One region of the Streptomyces sp. NPDC093801 genome, then DNA from elsewhere that is predicted to be linked to it. Evidence: predicted binding sites of a transcription regulator. Region 1 holds the regulator's gene; each other region holds the start of a gene.
What was found. The regulator HrcA, encoded in region 1, represses chaperone genes, less so after heat shock. The targets are predictions, from matches to a motif close to TTNGCACTCNGNNNNNCNGAGTGCNAA.
Positions count from the first base shown of each region.

Region 2: groL (chaperonin GroEL) is a predicted target of HrcA. The motif match lies at 1,987-2,013, and genes of this name have one in related genera.
Region 3: groES (co-chaperone GroES) is a predicted target of HrcA. The motif match lies at 2,090-2,116, and genes of this name have one in related genera.

Region 1 covers NZ_JBFBDP010000018.1:65,408-69,614, reverse strand. Annotated here, with positions in the region: gene AB0469_RS21745 (nitronate monooxygenase) at 1-22, opposite strand, end outside; gene dnaJ (molecular chaperone DnaJ) at 180-1,319, opposite strand; gene hrcA (heat-inducible transcriptional repressor HrcA) at 1,320-2,336, opposite strand; gene AB0469_RS21730 (MBL fold metallo-hydrolase) at 2,504-3,253, shown strand; gene AB0469_RS21725 (DUF3097 domain-containing protein) at 3,264-4,073, shown strand; gene AB0469_RS21720 (Uma2 family endonuclease) at 4,051-4,207, opposite strand, start outside.
Region 2 covers NZ_JBFBDP010000010.1:93,323-97,529, reverse strand. Annotated here, with positions in the region: gene groL (chaperonin GroEL) at 171-1,790, opposite strand; gene AB0469_RS13610 (cold-shock protein) at 2,145-2,351, opposite strand; gene AB0469_RS13605 (MoaD/ThiS family protein) at 2,733-3,011, opposite strand; gene thrC (threonine synthase) at 3,048-4,207, opposite strand, start outside.
Region 3 covers NZ_JBFBDP010000005.1:200,021-204,227, forward strand. Annotated here, with positions in the region: gene groL (chaperonin GroEL) at 1-1,526, opposite strand, end outside; gene groES (co-chaperone GroES) at 1,638-1,946, opposite strand; gene AB0469_RS07540 (response regulator transcription factor) at 2,238-2,927, shown strand; gene AB0469_RS07545 (HAMP domain-containing sensor histidine kinase) at 2,934-4,207, shown strand, end outside.

The sequences.
Region 1 (4,207 bases):
GACCGTTCGGTGCGGAGGACATGGACTGCATCGTGCCATGTCCGGGTCACGGCGCCGAATCACGGCATTCGCCTGGCATAGTCCGCTTTCCGGAGCCGGGGGCGGCACCGGGCCCTACGGGCAGGAGCCCGGTACGGGGTGTCCGTACCGGGCTCCTGCATACGCTGCCGCCGGGGCGGTCAGCGGCCGTTGAACGCGTCCTTCAGGCGGCTGAACAGACCCTGCTGGCCCGGCGCGAACTGGCCCATGGGCCGCTCCTCGCCGCGCAGCTTCGCGAGCTGGCGCAGCAGCTCCTCCTGCTGGGCGTCCAGCTTGCCGGGGGTGGTGACCTCGACGTGGACGATCAGGTCGCCCCGGCCGCCGCCGCGCAGGTGCGTGACGCCGCGCCCGTGCAGCGGGATGGCCTGGCCGGACTGGGTGCCGGGCCGGACGTCGATCTCCTCCATGCCGTCCAGCGTCTCCAGCGGGCACTTGGTGCCCAGGGCCGCGGCCGTCATGGGGATGGTGACCGTGCAGTGCAGGTCGTCGCCGCGCCGCTGGAAGGTCGGGTGCGGCAGCTCGTGGATCTCCACGTACAGGTCGCCGGCGGGGCCGCCGCCGGGACCGACCTCGCCCTCGCCCGCGAGCTGGATCCGGGTGCCGTTCTCGACACCGGCCGGGATCTTGACCGTCAGGCTGCGGCGGGAGCGGACCCGACCGTCGCCCGCGCACTCGGGGCACGGGGTCGGGACCACGGTGCCGAAGCCCTGGCACTGCGGGCAGGGGCGCGAGGTCATGACCTGGCCCAGGAAGGACCGGGTGACCTGCGAGACCTCACCACGGCCGCGGCACATGTCACAGGTCTGCGCGGAGGTGCCGGGGGCGGCGCCCTCGCCGGAGCAGGTGCCGCAGACCACGGCGGTGTCGACCTGGATGTCCTTGGTCGTGCCGAAGGCGGCCTCGTCCAGCTCCAGGTCCAGGCGGATCATGGCGTCCTGGCCGCGGCGGGTCCGCGAGCGCGGTCCGCGCTGCGAGGCCTGGCCGAAGAAGGCGTCCATGATGTCGGAGAAGTTGCCGAAGCCGCCCGCTCCGAAGCCGCCCGCGCCGCCACCGCCGCCCGAGGAGGACAGCGGGTCGCCGCCGAGGTCGTAGACCTGCTTCTTCTGCGGGTCGGAGAGGACCTCGTAGGCCGCGTTGATCTCCTTGAAGCGCTCCTGCGTCTTCGGGTCCGGGTTCACGTCCGGGTGGAGTTCGCGCGCGAGGCGGCGGAAGGCCTTCTTGATCTCGTCCTGCGATGCGTCGCGGCGCACGCCGAGTACGGCGTAGTAGTCCGTGGCCACTTACGACTCCGCCAGGATCTGTCCGACGTAACGTGCCACTGCGCGTACCGCTCCCATCGTTCCGGGGTAGTCCATGCGGGTCGGTCCGACCACGCCGAGTTTGGCGACTGCCTCGCCGCCCGAACCGTAGCCGACGGAGACGACCGACGTGGAGTTGAGTCCCTCGTAGGCGTTCTCGTGCCCGATCCGTACGGCCATCCCCGACTCCCCGGCCTCGCCCAGCAGCTTGAGGAGCACCACGTGCTCCTCCAGCGCTTCGAGCACCGGCCTGATCGTCAGGGGAAAATCATGTCCGAAGCGCGTGAGGTTGGCGGTGCCGCCGATCATCAGCCGCTCCTCCGCCTCCTCGGCCAGGGTTTCGAGAAGGGTCGCGAGCACCGCCTTGACGGTCGCCCGGTCGTCGATCTCGAACGACTCCGGAAGGTCCTGCACCAGGTTCGGGACGTCGGTGAAGCGGCGTCCGACGACCCGGCTGTTGAGCCGCGCCCGCAGATCGGCGAGGGAGTTCTCGCCGAAGGGGGTCTGGGTGTCGACCATGCGCTGCTCGACCCGTCCGGTGTCGGTGATCAGGACGAGCATCAGCCGGGCGGGGGCCAGCGACAGCAGCTCGACGTGCCGGACGGTGGAGCGGGTCAGCGACGGGTACTGGACGACGGCGACCTGGCGGGTCAGCTGCGCGAGCAGCCGTACCGTGCGGCCGACGACGTCGTCGAGGTCCACGGCCCCGTCGAGGAAGTTCTGGATGGCGCGGCGCTCGGGCGTCGACAGCGGCTTGACTCCGGCCAGCCTGTCGACGAAGAGCCGGTAGCCCTTGTCGGTGGGGATCCGGCCGGCGCTGGTGTGGGGCTGGGCGATGTAGCCCTCCTCCTCCAGCACGGCCATGTCGTTGCGCACGGTGGCCGGTGAGACGCCCAGCTTGTGCCGCTCGGTGAGGGCCTTGGAGCCGACGGGCTCCTCCGTCCCGACGTAGTCCTGGACGATGGCGCGCAGCACCTCGAGTCTGCGTTCACTGAGCATCGCGCACACCTCCGGATGCGGTCGGTCGTCGGGCGGTCCTGGTCGGGCGGTCCTGCGGCGGTGATCGGCTGGCACTCTGCGCGTCCGAGTGCCAGAGATCCCCCGGTCAGTGTACGGCCGGGTGGTACGCCGCGGGCAAGGGCGGCCCGCCAGGGTAGCGTCGCGGCATGGAGATGCGATGGGAAGAGGCGGGCTGGGAACGGCTGACCGGGCGGGCGGGCCGACGACGGCTCCCGGTGTGGGACTGCACGGTGGGGCTGGTGGTGGGGGACGACTCGGTGCTCCTGATCGACCCCGGATCGAGCGTCCGGGAGGGGGCCGGGATCCGCGCCGAGGTGGAGCGGCTGGCCGGCCGGCACGTGACCCATATCGCATTCACCCACGGACATTTCGACCACGTACTGGGCGGCTCCGCCTTCGCGGGCGCCCAGTTCTACGGGGCGGTCGGCCTGGACCGGCTGGTGGGGACGTCCGCCGGCCGGGAGGAGCTGCGGGTGAGCGCGGTGGCCCAGGGTCTGGCGGAGGAGGAGGCCGCCGAGGCCTGCGACCTGCTCAAGGCGCCGGGGCACCTGGTGTCGGGCGAGTGGACGCTGGAGCTGGGCGGGGTGCAGGTGCTGCTGGCCAACGTGGGGCCCGCGCACTCCCAGCACGACCTGGCGGTCTTCGTGCCGGGCGAGCGGGAGACGGTGTTCTGCGGGGACCTGGTCGAGGAGTCCGGGGAGCCGCAGGCCGGCTCGGACGCCGTGCCGGGCCAGTGGCCGGCCGCCCTGGACCGGCTGCTGTCGCTGGGCGGGGAGGACGCGCTGTACGTACCGGGTCACGGAGCGGTGGTGGACGCGGACTTCGTGCGTGCGCAACGCGCCACACTGGCGGACCGTTTCGGCGTGTCGCGGGCGTGCGGGCGGCCGCGCTCCTAGTGTCGGCCGGATGCGCGAGTACTCCCCCGACCTGACCCCGCAGTGGAAGCGCCCCAAGGCCGTGCCGGAGGTGCCGGCCGACCCCGATCTGGTGGTCGAGGTGGCGGGTACGGACTTCTGCGGCGCGGTGGTGGCGTGCGAGGCCGGCACGGTGACCCTGGAGGACCGGTTCGGCAAGCGGCGGGTGTTCCCGCTGGAGCCGCGGGGCTTCCTGCTGGACGGGGCGGTGGTGACGCTGACCCGCCCCGCGCGGGCTCCGGCCGCGCCGGCCCGTACGGCCTCGGGCTCGATCGCCGTCCCGGGGGCGCGGGCCCGGGTGGCGCGGGCGGGGCGGATCTACGTCGAGGGGCGGCACGACGCCGAGCTGGTCGAGCGGGTGTGGGGCGACGACCTGCGGATCGAGGGCGTGGTGGTGGAGTACCTGGAGGGGATCGACGACCTCGCGGCCGTGGTGGCGGAGTTCGCCCCGGGGCCGGACGCCCGTCTCGGGGTCCTGGTGGACCATCTGGTGCCGGGGTCGAAGGAGTCGCGGATCGCGGCCTCGGTGACCTCCCGGGACGTGCTGGTGGTGGGCCACCCGTACGTGGACGTCTGGCAGGCGGTGAAGCCGTCGGCGCTGGGCATCGCGGCCTGGCCGGAGGTCCCGCGCGGCCAGGACTGGAAGACGGGCGTCTGCCGGGCCCTGGGCTGGCCGCAGAACACGGGGGCCGCCTGGCAGCACGTCCTGTCCCGCGTGACGTCCTACCGCGACCTGGAGCCGACGCTGCTCGGGCGGGTGGAGGAGCTGATCGACTTCGTCACGGACGGCGGTGGGGCCTGACTCCCTGGAACGTGCCGAAGTCGCCCGTGTCCAGCTCGATGCCGAGCGGCCCCGGCGGCAGCGGCTCACCGAACTTCGTGACCCGCTGGGCCCGGTGGTCGGCGTCGTCCCCCTCGCCGACCGGGATGGCCGGC
Region 2 (4,207 bases), on a different contig from region 1:
GCCCGTGCCGCGCCGACCCGTCCCACCCCCCGGGCGCTGCGGGCGCCCGGAGCTCAAAGCTCAAGGACTACGCCCACCGACCCGCCCCCGGAAACGCCCGAGGGCGGCACCCCCTCCGCCGGGAAGGGGTGCCGCCCTCGTTCGAGAACAGCCGATCAGCCGGGGGCCGATCAGAAGTCCATGTCACCGCCCGGCATGCCGCCCGGAGCGGCGGCGGCCTTCTCCGGCTTGTCGGCGATGACGGCCTCGGTGGTCAGGAACAGCGCGGCGATGGACGCGGCGTTCTGCAGCGCGGAGCGCGTCACCTTCGCCGGGTCGATGATGCCCTCGGCGATCATGTCGACGTACTCGCCCGTGGCGGCGTTCAGACCGTGGCCGACGGCCAGGTTGCGCACCTTCTCCACGACGACGCCGCCCTCGAGACCACCGTTGACGGCGATCTGCTTCAGCGGGGCCTCCAGCGCGAGCTTCACGGCGTTGGCGCCGGTCGCCTCGTCACCCGAGAGCTCCAGCTTCTCGAAGACCGAGGAGGCCTGGAGCAGGGCCACGCCACCGCCGGCGACGATGCCCTCCTCGACGGCCGCCTTCGCGTTGCGGACGGCGTCCTCGATGCGGTGCTTGCGCTCCTTGAGCTCGACCTCGGTCGCGGCACCGGCCTTGATGACGGCCACGCCGCCGGCCAGCTTCGCGAGGCGCTCCTGGAGCTTCTCGCGGTCGTAGTCCGAGTCGGAGTTCTCGATCTCGGCGCGGATCTGGTTGACGCGGCCCTGGACCTGGTCGCTGTCACCGGCACCGTCGACGATGGTGGTCTCGTCCTTGGTGATGACGACCTTGCGGGCGCGGCCGAGCAGGTCGAGACCGGCGTTCTCCAGCTTGAGGCCGACCTCCTCGGAGATGACCGTGCCGCCCGTGAGGATGGCGATGTCGCCGAGCATGGCCTTGCGGCGGTCGCCGAAGCCCGGGGCCTTGACGGCGACGGACTTGAAGGTGCCGCGGATCTTGTTGACGACCAGGGTCGACAGGGCCTCGCCCTCGACGTCCTCGGCGATGATCAGCAGCGGCTTGCCGGACTGCATGACCTTCTCCAGGAGCGGCAGCAGGTCCTTGACCGAGCCGATCTTGGAGTTGACGATCAGGATGTACGGGTCGTCGAGCGACGCCTCCATACGCTCCATGTCGGTGGCGAAGTACGCCGAGATGTAGCCCTTGTCGAAGCGCATGCCCTCGGTGAGCTCCAGCTCCAGACCGAAGGTCTGGGACTCCTCGACGGTGATGACGCCTTCCTTGCCGACCTTGTCCATGGCCTCGGCGATGAGCTCGCCGATCTGGGTGTCGGCGGCCGAGATGGAGGCCGTGGAAGCGATCTGCTCCTTGGTCTCGACATCCTTGGCCTGGGCGAGCAGGGCGGCGGAGACGGCCTCGACGGCCTTCTCGATACCACGCTTGAGGGCCATCGGGTTGGCACCGGCGGCCACGTTGCGCAGACCCTCGCGGACGAGCGCCTGGGCGAGGACGGTGGCGGTGGTCGTACCGTCGCCGGCGACGTCGTCCGTCTTCTTGGCGACTTCCTTGACCAGCTCGGCGCCGATCTTCTCGTACGGGTCCTCGAGCTCGATCTCCTTGGCGATGGAGACGCCGTCGTTGGTGATCGTGGGCGCACCCCACTTCTTCTCAAGGACGACGTTGCGACCCTTGGGGCCAAGGGTGACCTTGACGGCGTCGGCGAGCTGGTTCATGCCACGCTCGAGACCGCGCCGGGCCTCCTCGTTGAACGAAATGATCTTGGCCATCTGAAGTGGTCCTCCAGGACTGGGGTTCCCCCTACGCCGCCAGACGTCAGGGGAGGGTGGATTGCTCCGGACCGCGCCCGCGCCCGCGACGGACGGCCTGCCGACCCGGCGGTTCCTTCCCGCCGGACCCTGCGGGCCTCACCGGCCCGGTCCTCGTCTTGTAGCACTCTCACCCGGAGAGTGCTAACGCCAATGATTAGCACTCGGCCCCCACGAGTGCAAGCGGCTTCGAGCCATGCCGGGCCGGGACCTCCGCGCCCGGGCGTCCGGACATACGTGAGGGGCCCGCATCCCGTCCGGGATGTGGGCCCCTCACGTGTTGGCGCGTGCGTCGGTGGCCGATCGCGCTTCGACTCAGCCGGCCGCGAGCTTGACCATGTCAGCCTGCGGACCCTTCTGACCCTGCGAGATCTCGAACTCGACCCGCTGACCCTCTTCAAGGGTGCGGTACCCGTCCATCTGGATGGCGCTGTAGTGGACGAACACATCCGCACCACCGTCGACCGCGATGAAGCCGTAGCCCTTCTCCGCGTTGAACCACTTGACGGTGCCCTGAGCCATGCCTAACTCCCCTATTACTGGCCCTTGCGCAGGTCCGCACTTCGCGGACCCGGGTCAGAACTTGCGCCGGAACGCCTCGACCGGGGCTGAATGTATCTGCACCGCTGCTGTCTGCAACAGGTCATTCCGACGAGAAATCTGGACACGCGCAAACGGGGAAATGGGCTGAAAATTTGGCCTATTCCTGGGCAAGTCGGGCCAGACAACCCTCACCAATGCCCCAAAAGGCACACGCATGTTGACTCAATGTCAACCCTCTCGCAGCCCGTTCATATGCGGCGGGCAAGAACAACGGAGGGGACTTCCCCAACTCTACCGCGCCCAATCAAGCAGAATTGCCCCCTCCGCTTTTAGCGGAGGGGGCAATTCAGATTCCCGGGGTCAGCAGCCGCCCGCCACGGCGGGGATGATCGAGACGCCGGCGCCGTCCGGCGTCGCCGCCTGCAGGCCGCCCTCGAAGCGCACGTCGTCGTCGTTGACGTAGACGTTCACGAAGCGGCGCAGCTTGCCCTGGTCGTCCAGGACGCGCGCGGCGATGCCCGGGTGGTTCGCCTCCAGCGAGTCGATGACCTCGGCGAGGGTCGCCCCCTCGGCCGGGACCTCGGCGGCGCCGCCGGTGTAGGTGCGCAGGATGGTGGGGATGCGGACGTTGACGCTCATGGCGCTACCGCCTTTCCGTGGAGTGCTGGGGAAGGGTCAGGCCAGGCCGGCGGCGCGGAACGCGTCCAGGCTCGGGCGGATGGTGGCGGTCTGGCCGGTGCCGGACACCGCCTCCAGGGTCTTGAGGCCGTCACCGGTGTTCAGGACCACGGTGGTCAGCGAGGGGTCGAGCTGCCCGTTCTCGATGAGCTTCTTCGTCACGCCGACGGTCACGCCGCCCGCGGTCTCGGCGAAGATGCCCTCGGTCTGCGCCAGGATCCTGATGGCCTCGACGACCTGCTCGTCGGTGACGTCCTCGACGAAACCGCCGGTGCGGCGCGCGATGTCGAGCACGTACGGGCCGTCCGCCGGGTTCCCGATGGCCAGGGACTTGGCGATCGTGTTCGGCTTCTGCGGGCGGACCACGTCGTGGCCGGCCTTGAAGGCCGTCGACACCGGGGAGCAGCCCTCGGCCTGGGCGCCGAAGATCTTGTAGGGCTTGTCCTCGACCAGACCGAGCTTGACCAGCTCCTGCAGACCCTTGTCGATCTTGGTGAGCTGCGAGCCGGAGGCGATCGGGATGACGATCTGGTCGGGCAGCTGCCAGCCGAGCTGCTCGCAGATCTCGTAGGCGAGGGTCTTGGAGCCCTCGCCGTAGTAGGGGCGCAGGTTGACGTTGACGAAGCCCCAGCCCTCGCCCAGCGGGTCGCCGATGAGCTCGGAGCAGAAGCGGTTGACGTCGTCGTAGTTGCCCTCGATGCCGACCAGGTCGCCACCGTAGACACCGGCCATGACGACCTTGCCCTGCTCCAGGTCGTGCGGGATGAACACGCAGGAGCGGAAGCCGGCGCGGGCGGCCGCTGCGCCGACGGCGCCGGCCAGGTTGCCGGTGGAGGAGCAGGAGAGGGTGGTGTAGCCGAAGGCGCGGGCGGCCTCGACGGCGATCGCGACGACGCGGTCCTTGAAGGAGTGCGTCGGGTTGCCGGAGTCGTCCTTGACGTAGAGCTTGCCGGTGACGCCCAGCTCCTTGGCCAGGTTCGCCGCGTCCACCAGCTTGGTGAAGCCGGGGTTCAGGCTGGGCTTCGAGGCCACGTCCGCGGGGACGGGCAGCAGCGGCGCGTAGCGCCAGATGTTGTTCGGGCCGGCCTCGATCGCCGCGCGCAGGGCCTCCGGGTCCCCGGCCGGCAGCTCGTAGGCGACCTCCAGCGGACCGAAAC
Region 3 (4,207 bases), on a different contig from region 1:
GAAGCGGCGTTCTCCAGCGCGGAGCGGGTGACCTTGACCGGGTCGATGACGCCGGCCTTGACCAGGTCGCCGTACTCGCCGGAGGCGGCGTTGAAGCCGTTGCCCTTCTCCAGCTCCGCCACCTTCGAGGTGATGACGTAGCCCTCGAGGCCGGCGTTCTCGGCGATCCAGCGCAGCGGCTCGACGGCGGCGCGGCGGACGACCGCCACACCCGTGCCCTCGTCGCCGGTCAGGCCGAGGTTGCCCTCGAGCACCTTGACGGCGTGGACGAGCGCGGAGCCACCGCCGGAGACGATGCCCTCCTCGACCGCGGCGCGGGTCGCGGAGATGGCGTCCTCGAGACGGTGCTTCTTCTCCTTGAGCTCCACCTCGGTGGCGGCGCCGACCTTGATGACGCAGACGCCGCCGGCGAGCTTCGCCAGGCGCTCCTGCAGCTTCTCGCGGTCCCAGTCGGAGTCCGTGGACTCGATCTCGGCCTTGATCTGGTTGACGCGGCCCGCGACGTCAGCGGCGTTGCCGCCACCGTCGACGATGGTCGTGTCGTCCTTGGAGATGGTCACGCGGCGCGCGGAACCGAGGACGTCCAGACCGGCCTGGTCGAGCTTGAGGCCGACCTCCTCGGCGATGACGGTGGCACCGGTGAGGGTGGCCATGTCCTGGAGCATCGCCTTGCGGCGGTCGCCGAAGCCCGGGGCCTTGACGGCGACCGCGTTGAAGGTGCCGCGGATCTTGTTGACGACGAGGGTGGAGAGCGCCTCGCCCTCGACGTCCTCGGCGATGATCAGCAGCGGCTTGGAGCCACCCGCCTGGATGACCTTCTCCAGCAGCGGCAGGAGGTCCTGGATGGAGGAGATCTTGCCCTGGTTGATCAGGATGTACGGGTCGTCGAGGACGGCCTCCATACGCTCCTGGTCGGTGACCATGTACGGCGAGAGGTAGCCCTTGTCGAAGGCCATGCCCTCGGTGAACTCCAGCTCCAGGCCGAAGGCGTTGGACTCCTCGACGGTGATGACACCGTCCTTGCCGACCTTGTCCATCGCCTCGGCGATGAGCTCGCCGACCTGCGAGTCCTGCGCGGAGAGCGCGGCGACGGCGGCGATGTCGGACTTGTCCTCGATCGGGCGGGCGGTCGCGAGGAGTTCCTCGGACACGGCCTTGACCGCGGCGTCGATGCCCTTCTTCAGGGCGGCCGGGGAGGCGCCGGCGGCGACGTTGCGCAGACCCTCGCGGACGAGCGCCTGGGCGAGCACGGTGGCGGTGGTGGTGCCGTCACCCGCGATGTCGTTGGTCTTGGTCGCCACCTCCTTCACGAGCTGGGCGCCGAGGTTCTCGTACGGGTCGTCCAGCTCGACCTCGCGGGCGATGGTGACACCGTCGTTGGTGATGGTGGGGGCGCCGAACTTCTTGTCGATGACGACGTTGCGGCCCTTGGGGCCGATCGTCACCTTGACCGTGTCGGCAAGCTTGTTGACGCCGCGCTCGAGGGCGCGACGGGCGTCCTCGTCGAACTTCAGGATCTTCGCCATGGGAGCGGTTCAGCCCTCTCGAAAACTCGGGTTTAACGAACCGCGCCCCTCGCCGCCCGGCAATCAGCGGGGTGACCAGGGGCGCAGTTCAAAGCAATGCGTGAGAAGTGATTACTTCTCGACGATCGCGAGCACGTCGCGGGCCGAGAGGACGAGGTACTCCTCGCCGCTGTACTTCACTTCGGTGCCGCCGTACTTGCTGTACAGCACGATGTCGCCGACGGAGACGTCCAGCGGGAGACGCTGGCCGTCCTCGAAGCGGCCCGGGCCGACCGCGAGGACGACGCCCTCCTGGGGCTTCTCCTTCGCGGTGTCCGGGATGACCAGGCCGGAGGCCGTGGTCTGCTCGGCGTCGAGCGGCTGGACCACGATGCGGTCCTCAAGCGGCTTGATGGCAACCTTGGAGCTGGCGGTCGTCACGATCCGACCTCCCCCTTCGGAGATCCGGGGTTAACTGTCTGAGGTGGCGACCAGGTCGATCCGTCGTCGCGGGTGCCGGACCTGCCTGTCGCTGTGTTGGCACTCACCGGGGGCGAGTGCCAGGTGTGACACTATTCCGGCGATTAGCACTCGGTCAAGCGGAGTGCCAACACGGTCCACTGGTTCCATGCATTCCGGCCGCCGGTCGCCCCGTTTGGCCCAAACCCGGCCCCCGCCGCGTCCGGCCCCGCCCCCGGACCGGTCCGGCACGCGGTGTGTGAGGCTGGACGGGTGCGCATCCTGGTCGTCGAAGACGAAGAGAACCTGGCCGAGTCCCTCCGGCAGGGCCTGTCCGCCGAGGGCCACCGCGTCGAGGTCGCCCACGACGGGCACCGGGGGCTGGAACTGGCCCTCACCGGCGGGCCGTACGACGTCGTCCTGCTGGACCTCATGCTCCCGGGCCCCGGCGGCGCCGAGATCTGCGCCCGCATGCGCGCCCACGGCGACCCCACCCCCGTCCTGGTGCTCACCGCCAAGGACGGCGAGTACGACGAGGCCGAAGGCCTCGACGCCGGGGCCGACGACTACCTCACCAAGCCGTTCTCCTTCGTCGTGCTCGGCGCCCGCCTGCGCGCGCTCGCCCGCCGCGCCGCCGGTCCCGCCGCCCCCGGACCCGCCGTCCTGCGGGCGGGCGACCTGGTCCTCGACCCGCACGACCGCCGCTGCCGCCGCGGCGCGCGGGACATCGAACTCACCGCCCGCGAGCTCGGCGTCCTCGCCTGCCTGATGGAGCGGCCCGGCCGGGCCGTCGCCAAGCAGGACATCCTCGACGAGGTCTGGGACTCCCCGCACGGCATCGACCCCAACATCGTCGAGGTCTACGTCTCCTCCCTGCGCAAGAAGATCGACGCGCCCTTCGGCCGCCGCTCCATCCTCACCGTCCACGGCACCGGCTACCGCATGGCCCCCGACGGCGGCTGACGGGTGGTGAGCAGTCTCCGCGCGCGGACCGCGCTCGCCGCCGCGCTCGCGATGGCCGCCGTGCTCGCCACCGGCGGGCTGTGGCTGTACACCCTGCTGCGCGGCAACCTCCTCGACAACACCACCGGCCGCACCGAGCTCGCCGCGCGGAAGGTCGCCGCGCAGGTCGACACCCGGACCCTCCCGCCCGGCGGCCGGCTGCCCGCACCGGAGACGGGCGTCGACCTGGTCCTCGTACGCGACGCGCAGGGCCGGACCGTGGCGAGCACCGCCGCCGGCGGGGAGCCCCGGGACATCCCCCGCCTCGACGGGCTGCGCCCCGGGCCCGGGCAGGACTCCCGGTCGGCCGTGCTGGCGCCCGCGCACGCCGGCGGACAGCGGCGCGTGGTCGTCGCGGTCGCCGCCCCCGGCCCGCCCGCGGCGCACGATCCGGCCGCCCCGCACACCGTGTACGCGATGACCGTCCTCGGCGACGTCGACGACGCCACCCGCGCCGTCGCGGTCGGACTGCTCGCCGGCGCCCCGCCGCTGACCGCCTTCGCGGCGGCCCTGGCCTGGTGGGCCACCGGGCACGCGCTGCGCCCCGTCGCCGCGATCCGCTCCGGGCTGGCCGCCGTCACCGCGAGCGAGCTGGACCGCCGCGTCCCCGACCCGGGCGGCGCGGACGAGATCGCCCGGCTGGCCCGGACCGTCAACGACACCCTCGACCGGCTGGAGCGCTCCGACGCCCGGCAGCGGCAGTTCACCGCCGACGCCTCGCACGAGCTGCGCAACCCGCTGGCCGCCGTCCGCTCCCGGCTGGAGGTGGCCCTGGCCATGGAGCGCCCCGACCGGGCGTCGGTGGCCGCAGCGCTGGCCGACACCGAGCGGCTCCAGCGGATCGCCGCCGACCTGCTGCTCCTGGCCCGCCTCGACGGCGGGCCCGCGCCGCGCCCCGAACCGGTGGACCTCTCGCTGCTGGCGGCGGAGGACGCGGCGCGCCGGCCCGCGCCCCGGGTGCCGCTGCGGCTGGAGGCACCGGCGCCGGTCCCGGCGTACGGGGACGCGGCGCGGCTGGAGCGGGCGCTGGCCAACCTGGTGGACAACGCCCTGCGGTACGCCCGGGGAGGGGTCGTGGTGCGGGCCCTCGCCCGCGACGGGTGGGTGGTGCTGGAGGTCGTGGACGACGGCCCGGGGATCCCGGAGGCGGACCGGGGCCGGATCTTCGAGCGGTTCGTACGGCTCGATGCGGACCGGGGCCGGGCCAGCGGCGGCACCGGCCTGGGCCTGGCGATCGCCCA